2 linked regions of the Aromatoleum aromaticum EbN1 genome follow. The protein of the gene in region 2 interacts with the protein of the main gene of each other region in a pairwise test. Links are inferred from orthologs where the notes say so. Each region holds a gene or a part of one and is shown on either strand. Other genes may lie near its edges. The genes, in order: EBN1_RS08520 and bioB.

Region 1 (8,457 bases), 1.2 Mb from region 2 along the record:
TCTGGGGCGATCATGTCTTCGTCGAGGACCGCACCGTGGACGTGCATGTGCGGCGCTTGCGTGCGGCGCTCGAGCCGAGCGGGCACGATCAGCTGATCCAGACGGTGCGCGGCAGTGGCTACCGTTTCTCGCTCCGGATCGAGCGCGGCAGCGTGCAATAATCCGGCCCTGACTGCCTGCCGGAGCCCGCCATCCCCCCTTCTGCCCGTTACGTCCGCAGCGTTGCGGCCGGCACGCTTGCGCTCATCGTCGCCGCGGCGCTGGCCGTCGGGCTCGCCGCAGGTCCGCTCGCCGGGCTGCTGACGATGAGCGGCAGCGTGCTGCTGCTGTATGTGCACCACGTGCGCAATCTCTGCCGCCTCGCCGTATGGGCGCAGGAACCGGTCGGCACGCCGCCGCCGCACGGCGCGGGAACCTGGCACTACGCGTTCGCCGGGCTGGCACGGCGCGCACGGGTCGGCGACGAGGCGCGCGAGCAGCTATCGGTCGCGCTGGAACGTTTTCGCGAAGCGAGCGAAGCGATGCCCGATGGCGTGATGTACCTTTCCGCCAGCGACCAGATCGAGTGGATCAACACCACGGCGGGGCAGCATTTCGGCCTCGACGCCTCGCGGGACCAGGGAGCGCCGGTCACGACTCTCGTGCGCGAACCCGAGTTCGTGCGCCTGCTCGGGAGGCGGGATGGCACTGAGCCGGCGATCCTGCGCTCGGGTCGCCGCCCGGGTCTGACGCTGCTGGTGCAGGCCGTGCCATTCGGCGACGGGCAGAAAATGATCGTGTCGCGCGATATCAGCCAGCTCGAAAAACTCGAAACCATGCGCCGCGATTTCATCGCGAATGTCTCGCACGAATTGCGCACGCCGCTGACGGTCGTCATCGGTTTCCTCGAAACACTGATCGACGCGCACGAGGACCTGGAGCCCGCCGAAGCGATGCGCTATCTTCGGCTCGCGTTCGACCAGTCGTGGCGGATGCAGTCCCTGATCGAAGACCTGCTGACGCTGTCCGCGCTCGAAACGGGCGCTCCGGCAGCGGTCGAAGAGAAGATCGCAGTCGGCCCGTTGCTCGCCGACATCGCCCGCGACACCGAATTGCTGTCGGGCGGACGCCACGAAGTCAGCCTTGTCGTCGCGGAAGGAAGCGAAAACGCATTGCTTCTCGGCAGCGGAAAGGAACTGCGTTCGGCGTTTGCGAACCTCGCGAGCAATGCGGTGCGCTACACGCCGGGCGGCGGGCGGATCCGCTTGGTGTGGCGACGGGCCGGCAGCGGAGCCGAATTCGCGGTCGAAGACACCGGGATCGGTATCGAAGCCCGACATCTTCCGCGGCTGACGGAACGCTTCTACCGCATCGACCGCGGACGCTCGCGCGAAACCGGCGGCACCGGGCTCGGCCTCGCGATCGTCAAGCACATCCTGTCGCGCCATGATGCGCAGCTGCATATCGAAAGCGAGTATGGCAAGGGCAGCCGCTTCAGTGCCCGGTTTCCTGCGGCGCGTCTCGCGCGGGATCGGTCAGCGCTTCGAAACTGACCTGATCGAAATTCGTGCCGCGCGCCAGCAGCCCGGTCAGCCTCACCTGCGCCGCCTCGTCATCATGGACTTCGATGACGCGCCGGGCCTGGAACCACCCGCCGGGCAGCACCAGCGACGCCGGGGCTTTCAGCGCTGGCGTCGCCGGCAGCAGGAAGACCTGCTGGTAGGCGACATGCGTGCCGATGTTCAAGCCGAACAGGCGGGCGGCGACGACTTTCGGCAGGCCCGCCAGAACGTGGATACCGGCTTCCATCACGCCGTCCTCCCGGTACATCAGCCAGGTCACCTGGCCGAGCAGGAAACGTTCGCCGTCGGGCGGGCGGATGCCGACGAGCTGGTGATGCTCGAGACGCTCAGTGTGCGGGTGTTGCTGCAGGCGAAAGCCGTTCACCGAATGGTCGACGATGTCCCAGTGTCCGCAGACGAAGCCGAGTGTCGCGGCGAGGCGTTGCCGCAGCTGTTCCGGCCGCCCCGGAACTGCCTCCGGCCCCCGCTCGCCGAACGTCAGCAGCGAAATGTCACGTGCCAAGTTGCCGGCCATCACGCCCCCGGTGGGTTGCTCGAAAGTCCTGCCGCCGATGTGAAAGCCGATCGTCAGCCAGTCGCCGCACAGCTCCGCGCTTCCCTTGCCGCTCCGCCGCGGAAACCGTCGCGCGGCCGATGCCAGCCCCCACGGGCGATAAAGGGACAACAGCAGCGCCGCGCAGGCATCGGTCGGACAGTCCGCGCCGAGGCCGAGCGAAGCCGGGGCGACACCCTGCCTGAACTGCGTCAGCACCGCCCGGATCTGCCCGGCGAGCCGGCTGGCGTCGAAGCGGCGCACGCCAGCGCCCGGCGGCCCGATTAACCACAGCGGGCGCGGTCCGTGGTCGCCGGCAAGATCGATGCCGAATGCAGCCGCTTCCGTCCGCCCGGTGTCGGGCTCCGCGTCGAGGCTGCAATAGGGGGCGAAGCGCTGCGCCCAGCGGTATACCCATCTGAACTCCCGCTCGCCGCGGCCGAACGGATTTGCGAGATCGACGAGCAGCGCCGAGACGTAAGCTTCCAGCGCACTTTGCGCTTTCCATACTTCGTTGAGCGAATCCGGCACGCGAACGCCGGCGACGCCGCGCGCTTCCGCCACCGAATAGCTGTCGTGCAGCTCGGCCCAGGTGCCATGCGGCGGTGCCCGGTGAGCACGGAAGTACTCCAACAGCGCCCTGCCGGTGTAATCGACGCGCCGCTGCGCGAGCAGCGCGCGCTGGTCGTCGAGAGTGCCGGAGGCTGCGTCCTGGCGGCTTATCTGCGCGTATGAACGCGCCATCCCGCGCCACAGCGAAACCACCCGCGCGAGCGTCTCGTTTTCGCTGCTGTCGGGAGGGAGCGGGTGAGCGGCATAGCGCTTCGCCATTTCGGCCTGCACGAAGTCGACCTGCGCCCGCGCGGCTTCGAGGACTTCGAGGTGCTGGTTCGGCGCCGGCAACGCGCGCAGCAGCGCGGCGACGATGTCCGCGAGCGTGCGCTGCGTCGCATCGATGTCGAGCATGCGCAGGCGCTTGAGCAGATCGAGGCATTCGGCCGGATTGCCGCAGTCGATCGGGGATTCGTGCGCCATGCGATCCTTGGGTTGCCGATGCTCGACGTGGCGGCTTGGATGGCGCGGATTCAGCCTGCGGTGAGTTCGGTCAGGGCAGTGACGATCGCGCCGGCGAGCGCCTGGACCGCAGGTGTTTCGTGCCGCGCGCCTTCGCGCTGCGGAATGCCCCAGATCGGCTGCGGGAAATGCCTGTCGTTGCGAAAGCGCGGAACGACGTGCCAGTGAAGGTGCGGCACGACATTGCCGAGGCTCGCGAGGTTGATCTTGTCCGGCTGCATCAGCTGGCGCAGCGCGGTTTCGGTCGCGAGCACGACATTCATCAGGTGGCGCTGCGCCGGCGCAGTGAGGTCGCTCATTTCGGCGACGTGTTCATGCCACACGACGCGGCAGAAACCGGGGTAGTCGTGATCCCTGACCAGAATGACGCGACAGCTGCCGTCGCGCCAGATCGGGGTTTCCATTTCGGCAAGACACAAGGTGCAGTCCATCGTCGGCGGCTCCGCAGTCATCGGAATCTGGCAAACGCCAACTCTAGCCTTTCACCATTCCGCGATGAAGCAAAATTTACCTGCTTCCGGTGGCGCGGGACGGTTGCGAGGCGATCGTGGGGGTGTCACCGAGCGGCACGGGGGCGCCGTGCCGGAAAGCCACCAGCGAGCCGGGAGTCATCTGCTGCCAGGTTTCATTGTCGGTCAGCGGCACGGTCGCGATGACCGCGACGCGGTCGTTCGGCGTGGTGTGGCGGCTGAAGTCGACAGTCATGTCCTGATCCGCGAGGTGGGCGACCGTGAATGGCGCTTCGCGCACGATGAACGCGAGCCGTGACGAGCAATGGGCGAACAGGTGTTCTCCGTCCGACAGCAGGTAGTTGAACTCGCCATGCTGTCCGATTTCGATCGTCAGTTCGCGCAGCGTCTCGTGCAGCGCGACGGCGCTCGGCGGGCCGTCCGGAAAGCGCTGCGCCAAGCACTGCAGGATGTGGCAGAACGCGGCTTCGGAGTCGGTGCTGCCGACCGGCAGGAAGCGCCCGGTGAGCGCCGGCGCGTAGTCGAGCAGGTTGCCGTTGTGCGCGAAAATCCAGTAGCGCCCCCACAGTTCGCGCTGGAACGGATGTGTGTTGTCGAGGCGCACCTGGCCTTGGGTGGCCTTGCGGATATGGGCGATGACGTTGAGCGAGCGGATCGGGTAATTGCGAACGAGTTCGGCGACCGGGGAATTCGCGCTCGGCTGCGGGTCGAGGAAAACGCGCACGCCGCGCCCTTCGAAAAACGCGATGCCCCACCCGTCACGATGGTGATCGGTGACGCCGCCGCGCGCCTGGAAGCCCGCGAACGAGAAACAGATGTCCGTGGGCACGTTGCAGTTCATGCCGAGGAGCTGACACATCGCCGGTCCTTTCAGGTCGCTGATCGCTATTTGCCATTATAGCGAGCGGCGCGCAGGGTCATTCCGGCGACGCCCGCCCCTGCCTTGGGCGGCATGCCGATCGATCAGGCGTCGAGCTTGCGCTTGAGCATCTCGTTGACCTGCGCCGGATTCGCCTTGCCCCGGCTCGCTTTCATGACCTGGCCGACGAGCGCGTTGAACGCCTTCTCCTTGCCGGCGCGGAATTCGTCGACGGATTTCCGGTTCGCGGCGAGCACTTCGTCGATGAGCGGTTCGAGCGCGCTGCTGTCGTTCACCTGCCGCAGGCCCTGCGCTTCGATGATGCGATCGGCGGCATCGGCGCCGGAGCCGCCTTCGCCGTTCCACAGCGCGGCGAACACTTTGCGCGCGATGTTGTTCGAAATCGTGCCGTCGGCGATGCGCTGCACGAGCCCCGCGAGCTGCGCGGGTGTGACGGGCGAGTCGCCGATGTCGCGTTCGGCGCGGTTGAGCTGCGCGGCGAGTTCGCCCATGACCCAGTTCGCCCCCAGCTTCGGCACCTGACTCCCCGGTTTCGTGTCGGCAGTGGCGAGCATCGCCTGGTAGTACGCGGCGATTTCCTTCGCCGCAGTGAGGCTCGCCGCGTCGTAGGCGGACAGGCCGTAGTCGTTGATGAACCGTGCCTTCATCGCGCCCGGCAACTCCGGCATCTCGCTGCGCACGCGTGCGATCCATTCGGACGGGATCACCAGCGGCAGCAGATCGGGGTCGGGGAAGTAGCGGTAATCGTGCGCGTCTTCCTTCGAGCGCATCATGCGCGTCTCGCCCGTGTCGGGGTCGAACAGCACGGTCGCCTGCTGGATCCTGCCGCCGTCCTCGATCGTGCCGATCTGCCACTGCACTTCGAAGTCGATCGCCTGCTGCAGGAAGCGGAACGAGTTCAGGTTCTTGATTTCGCGGCGCGTGCCGAGCGGCCCGCCGGGGCGGCGCACCGAGACGTTCGCGTCGCAGCGGAACGAGCCTTCCTGCATGTTGCCGTCGCAGATGTCGATCCAGCGCACCAGCGCGTGCAGTGCGCGCGCGTACGCGACGGCCTCGGCCGACGAGCGCATGTCGGGTTCGGAGACGATTTCGAGCAGCGGCGTGCCGGCGCGGTTCAGGTCGATGCCGCTCATGCCGTGGAAGTCTTCGTGCAGCGACTTGCCGGCATCTTCCTCGAGGTGCGCGCGCGTGAGCTGCACGGTCTTCTCGTAGGCTTTGTCACCGTCGCCGACGCGGATCGTGATCGCGCCGCCCTGCACGACCGGCAGCTCGAACTGGCTGATCTGGTAGCCTTTCGGCAGATCCGGGTAGAAGTAGTTCTTGCGCGCGAAAACGCTTTTTGGTGCGACCGTCGCGCCGATCGCAACGCCGAAGCGGATCGCCCGCTCGACCGCACCGCCGTTCAGGACCGGCAGCACGCCCGGCAGTGCGATGTCGACGGCGCTCGCCTGCACGTTCGGCTCGGCGCCGAACGCGGTCGAGGCGGCGGAAAAAATCTTCGACGCGGTGTTCAGCTGCGCATGGACTTCCAGTCCGATGACCACTTCCCAGTCGTTTCTGCTCATGGTGTCAAACTCTCGTTCAGGCGGCGATCGCCGGCCGGCGCAGGTGCCAGTCGCTCGCCTGCTGGAAGCGGTGCGCGGCGTTCAGCAGGCGCGCCTCGGAAAAGTAGTCGCCGACGAGCTGCAGGCCGACCGGCAGCTCGCCCGCGCCGAAGCCGCACGGGTGCGACAGGCCCGGCAGGCCGGCGAGGTTCACCGCGATCGTGTAGATGTCCGACAGGTACATCTGCACCGGATCGTCGGACTTCTCCCCGATCGTCCACGCGGTCGTCGGGCTCGTCGGGCCGGCGATGACATCGCAGCCGGCGAGCGCAGCCTGGAAATCCTGCGCGATCAGGCGGCGCAGCTTCTGCGCCTGCAGGTAGTACGCGTCGTAGTAGCCGTGGGACAGCACGTAAGTGCCGACGAGGATGCGGCGCTTGACTTCGGCGCCGAAGCCTTCGGCGCGGCTCTTCGAATACATCTCGGCAAGGTCGCGGTATTCGGCGGCGCGGTGGCCGTAGCGCACGCCGTCGAAGCGCGACAGGTTGCTCGACGCTTCGGCCGGCGCGATCACGTAATAAGCAGGGATCGCGAGCTGCGCGTTCGGCAGGCTCACGTCCACCGTCGTCGCGCCGAGCGCGCGGTAGCCGTCGAGCGCCGCCTCGACCGCGGCGCGCACGTCGTCGGCCATGCCCGCGCCGAAAAACTCCTTCGGCAGGCCGATGCGCAGGCCCGCGAGCGGGCGGGCAGCGGCCGGCGCGGCGAGTTCGCGCGAATAGTCTTCGGCCGGCCGTTCGAGGCTCGTCGAGTCGCGCGGATCGAAACCCGCCATTGCGGTCAGGAGCTGCGCGCAGTCGGCCGCGGACGCGCCGAAGGCGCCGCCCTGGTCGAGCGAACTCGCGTACGCGATCATGCCGTAGCGGCTGACGACGCCGTAGGTCGGCTTGATGCCGGTGACCCCGGTCAGCGCCGCCGGCTGGCGCACCGAGCCGCCGGTGTCGGTGCCGGTAGCGATCGGCACGAGGCGCGCAGCGACTGCGGCCGCCGAACCGCCAGACGAGCCGCCGGGAATGCGGGTCGTGTCCCAGGGGTTCTTCGCCGGGCCGAAGTGGGAGTTCTCGTTCGACGAGCCCATCGCGAACTCGTCCATGTTGGTTTTGCCGAGGCTCACCGCGCCGGCGGTTTTGAGCAGGCTGACGACGTGCGCGTCGTACGGGCTGACGAAGTTCGCGAGCATCTTCGAGCCGCAGGTGGTCAGCACGCCTTCCGTGCAGAATACGTCCTTGTGCGCGAGCGGGATGCCGGTGAGCGGCCCGGCATCTCCCGCGGCGATGCGCGCATCGGCGGCGCGGGCAGCTTCGAGCGCGCCGTCGCGGTCGACGGTGATGAAGGCGTTGAGGCTCGCATCGAGCCGCTCGATGCGGTCGAGGAAGAGCGTCGCGAGTTCGACGCTCGAGATTTTTCGGGCGTCGAGCGCGGCGCGCAGTTCGGTGAGGCTGGCGTTGATCATATGTCGTGGGAGCGCCGCGCAGCCGGGACGAAAATGATTCGTGCGATCCCTGCCGCTGCCCGGCGCCCGCTGTTCCTTACTCGATAACCTTGGGAACGAGATACAGTCCGGCTTCGGTCTGCGGCGCGATGCGCTGGAACGCTTCGCGGCGATCGGACTCGGTGGCGACGTCGGGGCGCAGGCGCTGCGCGACGTCCTGCGGGTGGCTCATCGGCTCGACGCCGGTGGTGTCGACCGCCTGCATCTGCTCGATCAGGCCGAAAATGCCATTCAGCTTGCCGCGGGTCGCTTCGGCGTCGGCGTCGGAGAGTTCGATGCGGGCGAGCGTGGCGATGCGCCGGACCTGTTCAGTGGAGAGCGACATGAGGTAATAAAACCTGCTTAAGTCACAAAGATTTGTAGGTTATCATATTCGTTTGCCGCCTGTTCTGGCCGGTACATCTGCCCGTCTTCATTGGTCTCGGAATTGTCCATGTTTGGTTTCCTGCGCTCTTATTTTTCCAACGATCTGGCGATCGACCTCGGCACTGCGAACACGCTGATCTACGTGCGGGGCAAAGGCATCGTGCTCGACGAACCGTCGGTGGTCGCGATCCGTACCGAAGGCGGCCCGAACGCGAAACGCACGATCCAGGCTGTCGGACACGCGGCCAAACAGATGCTCGGCAAGACTCCCGGCAACATCACCGCGATCCGGCCGATGAAAGATGGCGTGATCGCGGACTTCGTCGTGACCGAACAGATGATCAAGCAGTTCATCAAGAAGGTGCATGACTCGCGGATGTTCTCGCCTTCCCCGCGCATCATCGTCTGCGTTCCCTGCGGCTCGACGCAGGTCGAGCGGCGCGCGATCCGCGACGCCGCGCTCGCTGCCGGCGCGAGCCA
Region 2 (8,421 bases):
GCTCGGTCTCGAGCGCGCGCGGTGAGGTAATCATCAAGCCGTGCACGTCCACGATCAGGTTGCCGTTGTCGGTGACGAATCCCTCGCGCAGTTCGGGCCGACCGCCGATCCGGACCAGTTCGCGTTCGACGTAGGCGCGGGCCATCGGAATGATCTCGACCGGCAGCGGAAAGCGGCCGAGACAGGCGACCTTCTTGCTCGCGTCGCAGATGCAGATGAACCGGCGCGCAACCGCCGCGACGATCTTTTCGCGGGTCAGCGCGCCGCCTCCGCCCTTGATCATGCAAAACCCGCCATCGATCTCGTCGGCTCCATCCACGTACACCGGCAGGTCGGTGATGTCGTTCAGATCCAGAACCGGGATGCCGTGGGCCTGCAGGCGGCGTGCGCTGGCTTCCGAACTGGACACCGCTCCCGCGATCCGGCCCTTGATGCCGGCCAGACCGTCGATGAAATGATTGACGGTCGAGCCGGTGCCGACGCCGACGATCATTCCGTTTTCGACGTAGTCGAGTGCCGCGATCGCGGCTGCCTTCTTGAGTTCGTCCTGGGTCATTGAATGTCCATCCGGTGAAACGTCGCTTCAGATCAGTCCGTCGAAAACCTGCACCATAACCGGTTCTCCGGCTGCCACGTCGCCGCGTTCTTCGGGCAGGACGATGAAGCAGTTCGCCTCGGACATTGACCGCAGCACTCCCGAGCCCTGCGCTCCCGCGAGGCGCACCGTCTGCCGGCCGTCGACCGTTCCCAGCTGGCCGCGCAGGAACTCCCGGCGGCCGGCCTGCTTGCGGATCGCTTCTCCGCACGAAACTTCGAACAGCGCGGGTTCCGGCAGCGGCGAAACGCCGGAGAGGACGAGCAGGGCATCCTGCACGAACTGGTAAAAAGTCACCAGCACTGCGACCGGATTGCCCGGCAGGCCGAACAGCCAGGTATCGCCGATACGGCCGAAAGCCATCGGGCGGCCCGGCTTGATGTCGATTTTCCAGAACGCGACCTCGCCGAGGCGATTCACCAGCTCGCGGATGAAATCGGCCTCGCCGACCGACACGCCGCCGCTGGTCAGGATCACGTCCGCATCGGCCGAGGCACCGCGAAAAGCTGCTTCGAGGGCCGTCGGGTTGTCTGGCACGACGCCCATGTCGAGCATGTCGCAGCCCAGACGGGAAAGCGCGCCGAAGAGTGTGTAGCGATTGCTGTCGTAGACTTCGCCCGGTGCGAGCGGCTTGCCGATGGACGCAAGTTCGTCGCCGGTCGAGAAGAACGCGACACGCAGGCGCCGGCGCACGGTGACTTCGGCGATGCCGAGCGAAGCGACCAACCCGAGTTCGGCCGGGCCGCAGCGCTTTCCAGCCGGCAGTGCGACGCTGCCGAGAGCGAGATCCTCGCCCGCACGGCGCAGGTTTTGCCCTGCCTGCTGTCCCGGCGGGATGAACACCTGGCTGTCGGCGGCGCGGGCCATTTCCTGCACGACGATGGTGTCGGCGCCTTGCGGAATCGGTGCGCCAGTCATGATCCGAACTGCCTGTCCCGCACCGACGATGCCCGAAAACGGTTTGCCGGCGAACGCGGTGCCCACCACCGCAAGCGCCGTTTCGGGCCGGGCCTCGAGATCGCGAAACCGCACGGCATAGCCGTCCATCGCGGAGTTGTCGTGGGCCGGCACGTTGCACGGCGCGATCACGTCCTCGAGCAAAATCCGCCCGAGCGCGTTGCGGACCGCCACGCGTTCCCACCCGCTTATCGGCGCCAGGCTTTCCAGAATCGTTCGCCGCGCTTCGGCGGTGGTCAGGTGGGGGGAGCGGGGCGCGGGCTTCGCGCCGGAGTTCTGTTTCATGACTCTCATCCCTTGCCGCGGCGGCGCGCCGCCACACTGCTGATTATCATTGCACGCTCGACCGTCTGCGCGGCAACTCGTGTTCTGGTCGAGGGCGCTCGTCAGTTGCGCCCGGACATTCGTGGCTGGCGGTTCGGGGGCCGGCAAGAAAAAGGGTGGCCGAACCACCCCGTTCACGAACTGCGATCCCGCTGTTCGGTTCTTAACGCAGTCCTGCCACGTAATCCGCGACCGCCTTGATTTCCGCGTCCGTCATCTTCAGCGCGATCGTCTGCATCATCAGGTTCGGATCGTTCTTGCGTACGCCGTCGCGGAAGGCCTTCAGTTGCGCTTCGGTGTACTCGGCGAACTGGCCTGCAATGCGCGGATACTGGACCGGCATGCCTGCGCCGGTCGGGCCGTGACAGCCCGAGCAGGCCGGCAGGCCTTTCGCGGTGATGCCGGCACGCCAGATGTCCTGGCCCTGTTGTGCCGTCTCCGCATTCTTCGCGCTCTCGGGCTGCAGCTTCTGCGACGCGAAGTAGACCGCGAGCGCTTTCATGTCCGCGTCTTCGAGTCCGGCCACCATGGCGCCCATGATGGGGTTCTCGCGCTCGGGCGGCTTGCCGTCCCATGACTTGAACGCTCTCAGCTGCTTGTAGAGATATTCCTCGTGCTGCCCCGCGATCTTTGGATTGGCCGAAATCGGACTGTTGCCATCCGGTCCGTGGCAGCCGGCGCAGACGGTTTCAGCCGTCATTTTCGCCTTTGCAAGATCGGGAGCCGGTTCTTGGGCCTGAAGGCCGCCGGCAACCAGCAGCAGCGGGAGCAGCAGGGAACGCTTGATCATGGTGTCCTCAGAAAGCCGTGAGCGGTCGTCACAAACGCGTTATTCTATACTAAGTACCCCGTTTTGCGCGATGCAAGGTGGGCGCCTCTAACCCCGCCCTTGTTCTTGCCGATTCCCAGATGCCGATCTTCCGTAACGCACGATTCGAAGTTTCCATTGCAAAATCAGGGGCTCTGCCTCCTCCGGAGGGCGCGGAAATCGCATTCGCCGGACGCTCCAACGCCGGGAAGTCGAGCGCCATCAATACGCTTGCCGATCATACACGTCTGGCATTCGTGTCGAAGACGCCCGGGCGCACCCAGCTGATCAATTTCTTTCGCCTCGATTGCGGGGCGGTGCTCGTCGACCTGCCCGGTTACGGCTACGCGAAAGTGCCGGAAAACATCCGCCGTCAATGGCAGGGGCTGCTCGAGCACTATCTGCGCAAACGTGAAAACCTGATCGGACTGGTGCTGATCATGGATTCGCGCCATCCGCTCACGCCCCTCGACCGCCAGATGATCGACTGGTTCGTGCCCGGAGGGCGGCCGATTCATGTGCTGTTGACGAAATGCGACAAGCTGTCGCGCAACGAGGCTGCGGCCACGCTCGCCAGCGTTCGCCGCGAAGTCGCGGCACTCGGGCCGCAGATCAGCGTGCAACTGTTCTCGAGCCTGAAGAAAATCGGCATGGAAGAGGTCGAGCACAAGGTGGCTGGCTGGCTCGGTCTGCCTAGCGACGATCTGCCGGCAATTCCTACCCCCGCCCAGTTGCGCGCGGCAGGGAAGTAGCCTGTCCCGCCGTGGGCGGATAAACTGGGCGGATAAACCACCGGGGCAATAAAAAACCCCGGGCTAAAGGGGATAAAGCCCGGGGTCAAACGCCTTAACTGGATTAAGGCACCCGCTCAGGGAGGTGAAGCGGGAGATGGCTCGTCACCATCTGTACGATAAGATAAGCCTCTTTCGGCGAAGTTCCTCCGCGGTTTCGTTACCGGGTGTTTCGCCTCCACCTGACTGGACTGACCATGCGCCCTACCGGAATTTTTCCCGCGACCCGCATGCGGCGGATGCGCCGCGACGATTTTTCCCGCCGCCTGATGCGCGAGTCCCGGCTTTCCACGGATGACCTGATCTATCCGGTGTTCGTGCTCGAAGGGACGGGCCTCACCGAAGCGGTGCCGTCGATGCCGGGGGTGAACCGCGTGTCGCTCGACAACCTGCTGCGCGTCGCCGAAGAGGCGGTTTCGCTCGGCGTGCCGGCGCTGGCGCTGTTCCCGGTCATCGAGGCCGGGGGCAAGACGCCCGGCGCGGAAGAGGCGTGGAATCCGGACGGACTCGTGCCGCGGGTCGTGCAGGCGCTGAAGGCACGCTTTCCGGAACTCGGAGTGATCACCGACGTCGCACTCGACCCCTATACCAGCCACGGTCAGGACGGGTTGATCGATGCCGACGACCCGCGCGGCTATGTGCTCAATGACGAGACGCTCGAGGCGCTGGCGAAACAGGCGCTGTGCCACGCGCAGGCCGGGGCAGATGTCGTCGCGCCGTCCGACATGATGGACGGGCGCATCGCGCGCATCCGCGCCGAACTCGACCGCGACGGCCGCATCCACACCCGCATTCTGGCGTACGCGGCAAAATACGCCTCGAGCTTCTACGGCCCGTTCCGTGACGCGGTCGGCTCGACCGGGAACCTCGGCACGGGCAACAAATACACTTACCAGATGGATCCGGCGAACTCCGACGAGGCGCTCCGCGAAGTCGCGCTCGACATCGCCGAAGGGGCCGACATGTTCATGGTCAAGCCGGGGATGCCGTACCTCGACATCGTCCGGCGCGTGAAGACCGAACTGCAGGTGCCGACGTATGTGTATCAGGTCAGTGGCGAGTACGCGATGCTGAAGGCGGCAATCGCGAACGGCTGGCTGTCGGAGGAGGCGTGCGTGATGGAGGCGCTGCTGTCGTTCAAGCGCGCAGGCGCCGACGGCATCCTGACGTACTTCGCTCTCGACGCGGCGCGCTGGTTGAAAGGGGCCTGAGCTTTTTCCGTCCCGGGGTCAGGCGAGCCACGGCCGGGCGGCACGGTGCAGGCGCAGGATCGAACTGATTTTCATGTCGACATACGCGGGCTGCTTCAGGCCCTCGCCGACCAGCACGGTCTTCATGCCGAGCCGCTTCGCGGTGCGCAGGTTCTCGGCCGAATCCTCGATGAGCACGCAGCGGCGCGGATCCAGGCGGTGGTCGTGGAGCAGGTGGCGAAACGCCTGCACGCCGGGCTTCGGATGGAAGCGCATTTGCTCGATGCCGAACACGTCATGGAAATGCCGGCGGATGCCCATCGCCTCGACGACCGCTTCGGCGTAACGCTGCGGGCCGTTCGAGAACACGATCTTGCGCCCCGGCAGACGACGCAGCATCGAGCGCAGCGCGCGATCGAACACCATCAGCTTGTGCAGTTTCTCGAAGCGATGCGTCGCCTCGAGAAAGTGGTGCGGGTTCGTGCCGTGGTGGCGCACGAGGCCGAGCAGCGTCGCTCCGTAGCGATGCCAGTAGTGAACCCGCAGCGCGTTCGCTTCCTCCGGGCTCAGCGACAGGTGCTGCTCGAGGTACGCTGTCATGCTGCGGTTGATGTGCGGGAAGATGTGGGCGCTGGCGTTGTGCAGCGTGTTGTCGAGGTCGAACAGCCACACCAGTCGGGGCGGGAGCGGAGCGTTCATCCCCGCAGCTTGCGCGGCTGGAACTGCATGACCGCGCGGCCGTCCTCGGTCGTTTTCGGCTGCGCTTTCCATGCGTGGCCCTGGACGATCTCGAAAGTCGCCGGCAGGCGCCCGTCGCGGCGCAGCGCCTCGAGGGCATTGCGCGCCGCGGCCCAGCCCGACTTGCCCGAGAGCCCGCGGGGCCGCGCCCGGCTCGCGTTGGCGCTGCCGGAAAGCCGCAGGTCGCGCAGCAGTTCGTCGAGGTTGGCGTAGGTCAGCGTCAGCACTTCCATGTCCATCACCGGATCGGAGAAGCCGGCTGCGACCAGCGCGTCACCCAGGTCGTGCATGTCGATGAAGCGGTGCACCCGCGTGCCGTGGGTGTCGGGCAAGGCGGCGCGCAGCTCCTTCAGCGTGTCCGGCCCCAGCGATGAGAACATCAGCAGGCCGTCCGTCTCGAGCACGCGGTGCATCTCGCGCAACGCCGGCAGCGGATCGGCTAGCCAGTTGAGCAGCAGGTTCGACCACACCAGCGACAGGCTGGCACGGGCGAACGGGAGGGCGGACGCATCGGCACAGACGAGTGACGGCGGCGCGTTGCGGCCGAGTGAGCGCAGCCGCCCGAAGAGGCTGCGCTCGCCGCGTGCGCGGTCCAGCATCGGCAGCGCGAAATCGGCGCCGATGCGCATCGCTTTCGGGTAGCGCCTGCCGAGCCCCCCGAAATCCGCGCCGGTGCCGCAGCCCAGGTCGAGGATGCGCTTCGGTTCGATGCGGATGTAGTCGAGCCGCTCGTCCATCCGGCGCGCGACTTCGCGCGCGAGCACCGCAACCTCGTCGTAGGTCGCCGCGGCACGGCCGAAGCGCCGGACGAGGAGTTCGCGGGCGAGGGTGAAGTCGGCCGGAGCGCTCATCCGGCTCAGACGGGACGCAGGCCGAGGCGCGCGAACAGCGCCTCGTCGCGGTCGGTGTCGGGATTGTCGGTCGTCAGCAGGCGGTCGCCGTAGAAGATCGAGTTCGCACCGGCCATGAAGCACAGCGCCTGCAGCTCGTCGCTCATCTGCTGGCGCCCGGCGGACAGGCGCACGAAACTCGTCGGCATCATGATGCGGGCCGCGGCGATCGTGCGGACGAATTCGAACGGATCGATCTTGTCGACGTTTTCGAGCGGCGTGCCGGGCACCGGTACGAGGTTGTTGATCGGCACCGATTCCGGCGGCGACGCCATGTTCGCGAGTTGCACCAGCAGGCCGGCCCGGCTGCGCCGTCCCTCGCCCATGCCGACGATGCCGCCGGAACAGACGTTGATGCCGGCGCCACGCACCTGTTCGAGCGTGTCGAGGCGGTCCGCCAGGGTGTGCGTCGTGATGACTTGGCCATAGAACTCCGGCGCGGTGTCGAGATTGTGGTTGTAGTAGTCGAGGCCGGCTTCCTTGAGCTGCAGCGCCTGGTCGCCTTTGAGCATGCCGAGGGTCACGCAGGTCTCGAGGCCGAGCGCCTTGACCTCGCGCACCATCGCCAGCACCGTCTCCATGTCCTTGTCTTTGGGCCCGCGCCACGCCGCGCCCATGCAGAAGCGCGACGCTCCCTTCGCTTTCGCCGCTTTCGCGTGCTCGACGACTTCGGCCACTTTCAGCAGCTGTTCACGGTCTAGCCCGGTATTGTGGCGCGTCGATTGCGAGCAGTAGCCGCAGTCTTCCGAGCAGCCGCCGGTCTTGATCGACAGCAGCGTCGAGCGCTGCACCGCGTTCGGGTCGAAATGTGCGCGATGCACCTGCTGCGCGCGGAAGAGCAGGTCCATGAAAGGCTGTTCGAACAGCTCGACGGCTTCGACCACGGTCCACTTGATGCGGGGTACGGCCGGGGCGGCCGGGCGTTCGGCAGCGGGCGCTGAAGTCATTGTCATGAAAGCGGTTCCGGGATGTAATGCGAAGCTTCGCATGTTCCTTCATTGGCGGAAATCTTGTCAAACGTGCTCGATGCGTTGCGCTTTCGCGCGCGCCGGATCGCAGATCTGCTGATGCCGCAGGAGTGCTTCGTGTGCGGTTCGATGTCGGGCGCAGCCGCGCTGTGCAGCGCCTGCCGGAACGATCTGCCGCGCCAGCCGGCTTCGTGCCCGGTATGTGCCGTTCCGACTGTCGAGGGTGCCACCTGCGGGCGCTGCCTGCACAATCCCCCGGCGTTCGATGCGAGCCGCGCCGCGTTTGCGTACGCTTTTCCCGTGGATCGTATCGTCCAGGGGCTCAAGTATCGGCACCGGCTGGCGTTGGCGAATTTTTTCGCCGAGGTGCTGTTGCCGCTCGGCGCTCCCCGGCCGGCTGCGGTCCTGCTGCCGATGCCGCTGCATGTCCGTCGGCTGCGCCAGCGCGGCTTCAACCAGGCCGTCGAGATCGCCCGTCCGCTCGGACGCGCATGGGGCTTGCCGCTCGAACTCGTGGCGGTTGCGCGCGCGCTGAACACCGTGCCGCAGGTGTCCTTGCCGTGGAAGGAGCGAAGCGTCAATATGCGGGGCGCCTTCCGTTGCGAGGCCTCGTTTGCCGGCCGCACAGTGATCGTCGTCGACGACGTCATGACGACCGGCGCGACGCTCGACGAGCTCGCCCGCACGCTCAAGATGCATGGCGCCGCGCGCGTCGAAAACCTCGTCGTCGCGCGCACACCTTCCCCCCACTGACATGCTCGATATCGTTCTCTTCCAGCCCGAAATCCCGCCGAACACCGGCAACACGATCCGGCTCGCGGCCAACACCGGCGCACGCCTGCATCTCGTGCGCCCGCTCGGCTTCGATCTCTCCGACCGGCAACTCGCGCGCGCCGGCCTCGATTACCACGATCTGACGACGCTCACCGTTCACGACGACTGGAACGCCTGTCTGTCCGCGCTCGCCGGCCGGCGCCTGCTGGCGCTGAGCACAAAGGGCCGGACACGCTACGATCTGGTCGACTACCGGGCTGACGACGTGCTGCTTTTCGGCCGCGAAACCAGCGGGCTGCCGGCCGAAGTCCTCGATTCGGTGCCGGACATGCAGACGCTGCGCATCCCGATGTGCCCGGCCAACCGCAGCGTCAACCTGTCGAACG

What was found.
Region 1: the proteins of bioB (region 2) and EBN1_RS08520 interact in binary tests that used the Escherichia coli proteins (3 or more experiments, as listed by UniProt). The link is inferred for Aromatoleum aromaticum EbN1 from one-to-one orthologs.

Annotation. Positions count from the first base shown.
Region 1 is NC_006513.1:1,802,116-1,810,572, forward strand. What follows is about bases 2,587-5,439. They hold EBN1_RS08520 (class II glutamine amidotransferase), read right to left. Parts: upstream 4,498-5,439; coding sequence 3,676-4,497; downstream 2,587-3,675. Other genes in these bases: EBN1_RS08510 (hypothetical protein), read right to left, coding at 2,587-3,129; EBN1_RS08515 (HIT family protein), read right to left, coding at 3,180-3,599; gatB (Asp-tRNA(Asn)/Glu-tRNA(Gln) amidotransferase subunit GatB), read right to left, coding at 4,602-5,439. In the rest of the region: phosphate regulon transcriptional regulator PhoB, read left to right, coding at 1-161; phosphate regulon sensor histidine kinase PhoR, read left to right, coding at 192-1,532; more of EBN1_RS08510, read right to left, coding at 1,474-2,586; more of gatB, read right to left, coding at 5,440-6,083; Asp-tRNA(Asn)/Glu-tRNA(Gln) amidotransferase subunit GatA, read right to left, coding at 6,100-7,572; Asp-tRNA(Asn)/Glu-tRNA(Gln) amidotransferase subunit GatC, read right to left, coding at 7,649-7,936; EBN1_RS08540 (rod shape-determining protein), read left to right, coding at 8,045-8,457.
Region 2 is NC_006513.1:621,382-629,802, reverse strand. The notes cover bases 5,254-8,070. They hold bioB (biotin synthase BioB), read right to left. Parts: upstream 7,247-8,070; coding sequence 6,260-7,246; downstream 5,254-6,259. Other genes in these bases: EBN1_RS02910 (tRNA (cytidine(34)-2'-O)-methyltransferase), read left to right, coding at 8,016-8,070; EBN1_RS02915 (ComF family protein), read left to right, coding at 7,313-8,014; EBN1_RS02925 (methyltransferase domain-containing protein), read right to left, coding at 5,361-6,254; EBN1_RS02930 (pyrimidine 5'-nucleotidase), read right to left, coding at 5,254-5,364. Outside these bases: ribose-5-phosphate isomerase RpiA, read right to left, coding at 1-556; molybdopterin molybdotransferase MoeA, read right to left, coding at 584-1,837; EBN1_RS02945 (c-type cytochrome), read right to left, coding at 2,040-2,666; yihA (ribosome biogenesis GTP-binding protein YihA/YsxC), read left to right, coding at 2,786-3,436; hemB (porphobilinogen synthase), read left to right, coding at 3,673-4,686; more of EBN1_RS02930, read right to left, coding at 4,705-5,253; more of EBN1_RS02910, read left to right, coding at 8,071-8,421. UniProt on the Escherichia coli protein: Catalyzes the conversion of dethiobiotin (DTB) to biotin by the insertion of a sulfur atom into dethiobiotin via a radical-based mechanism.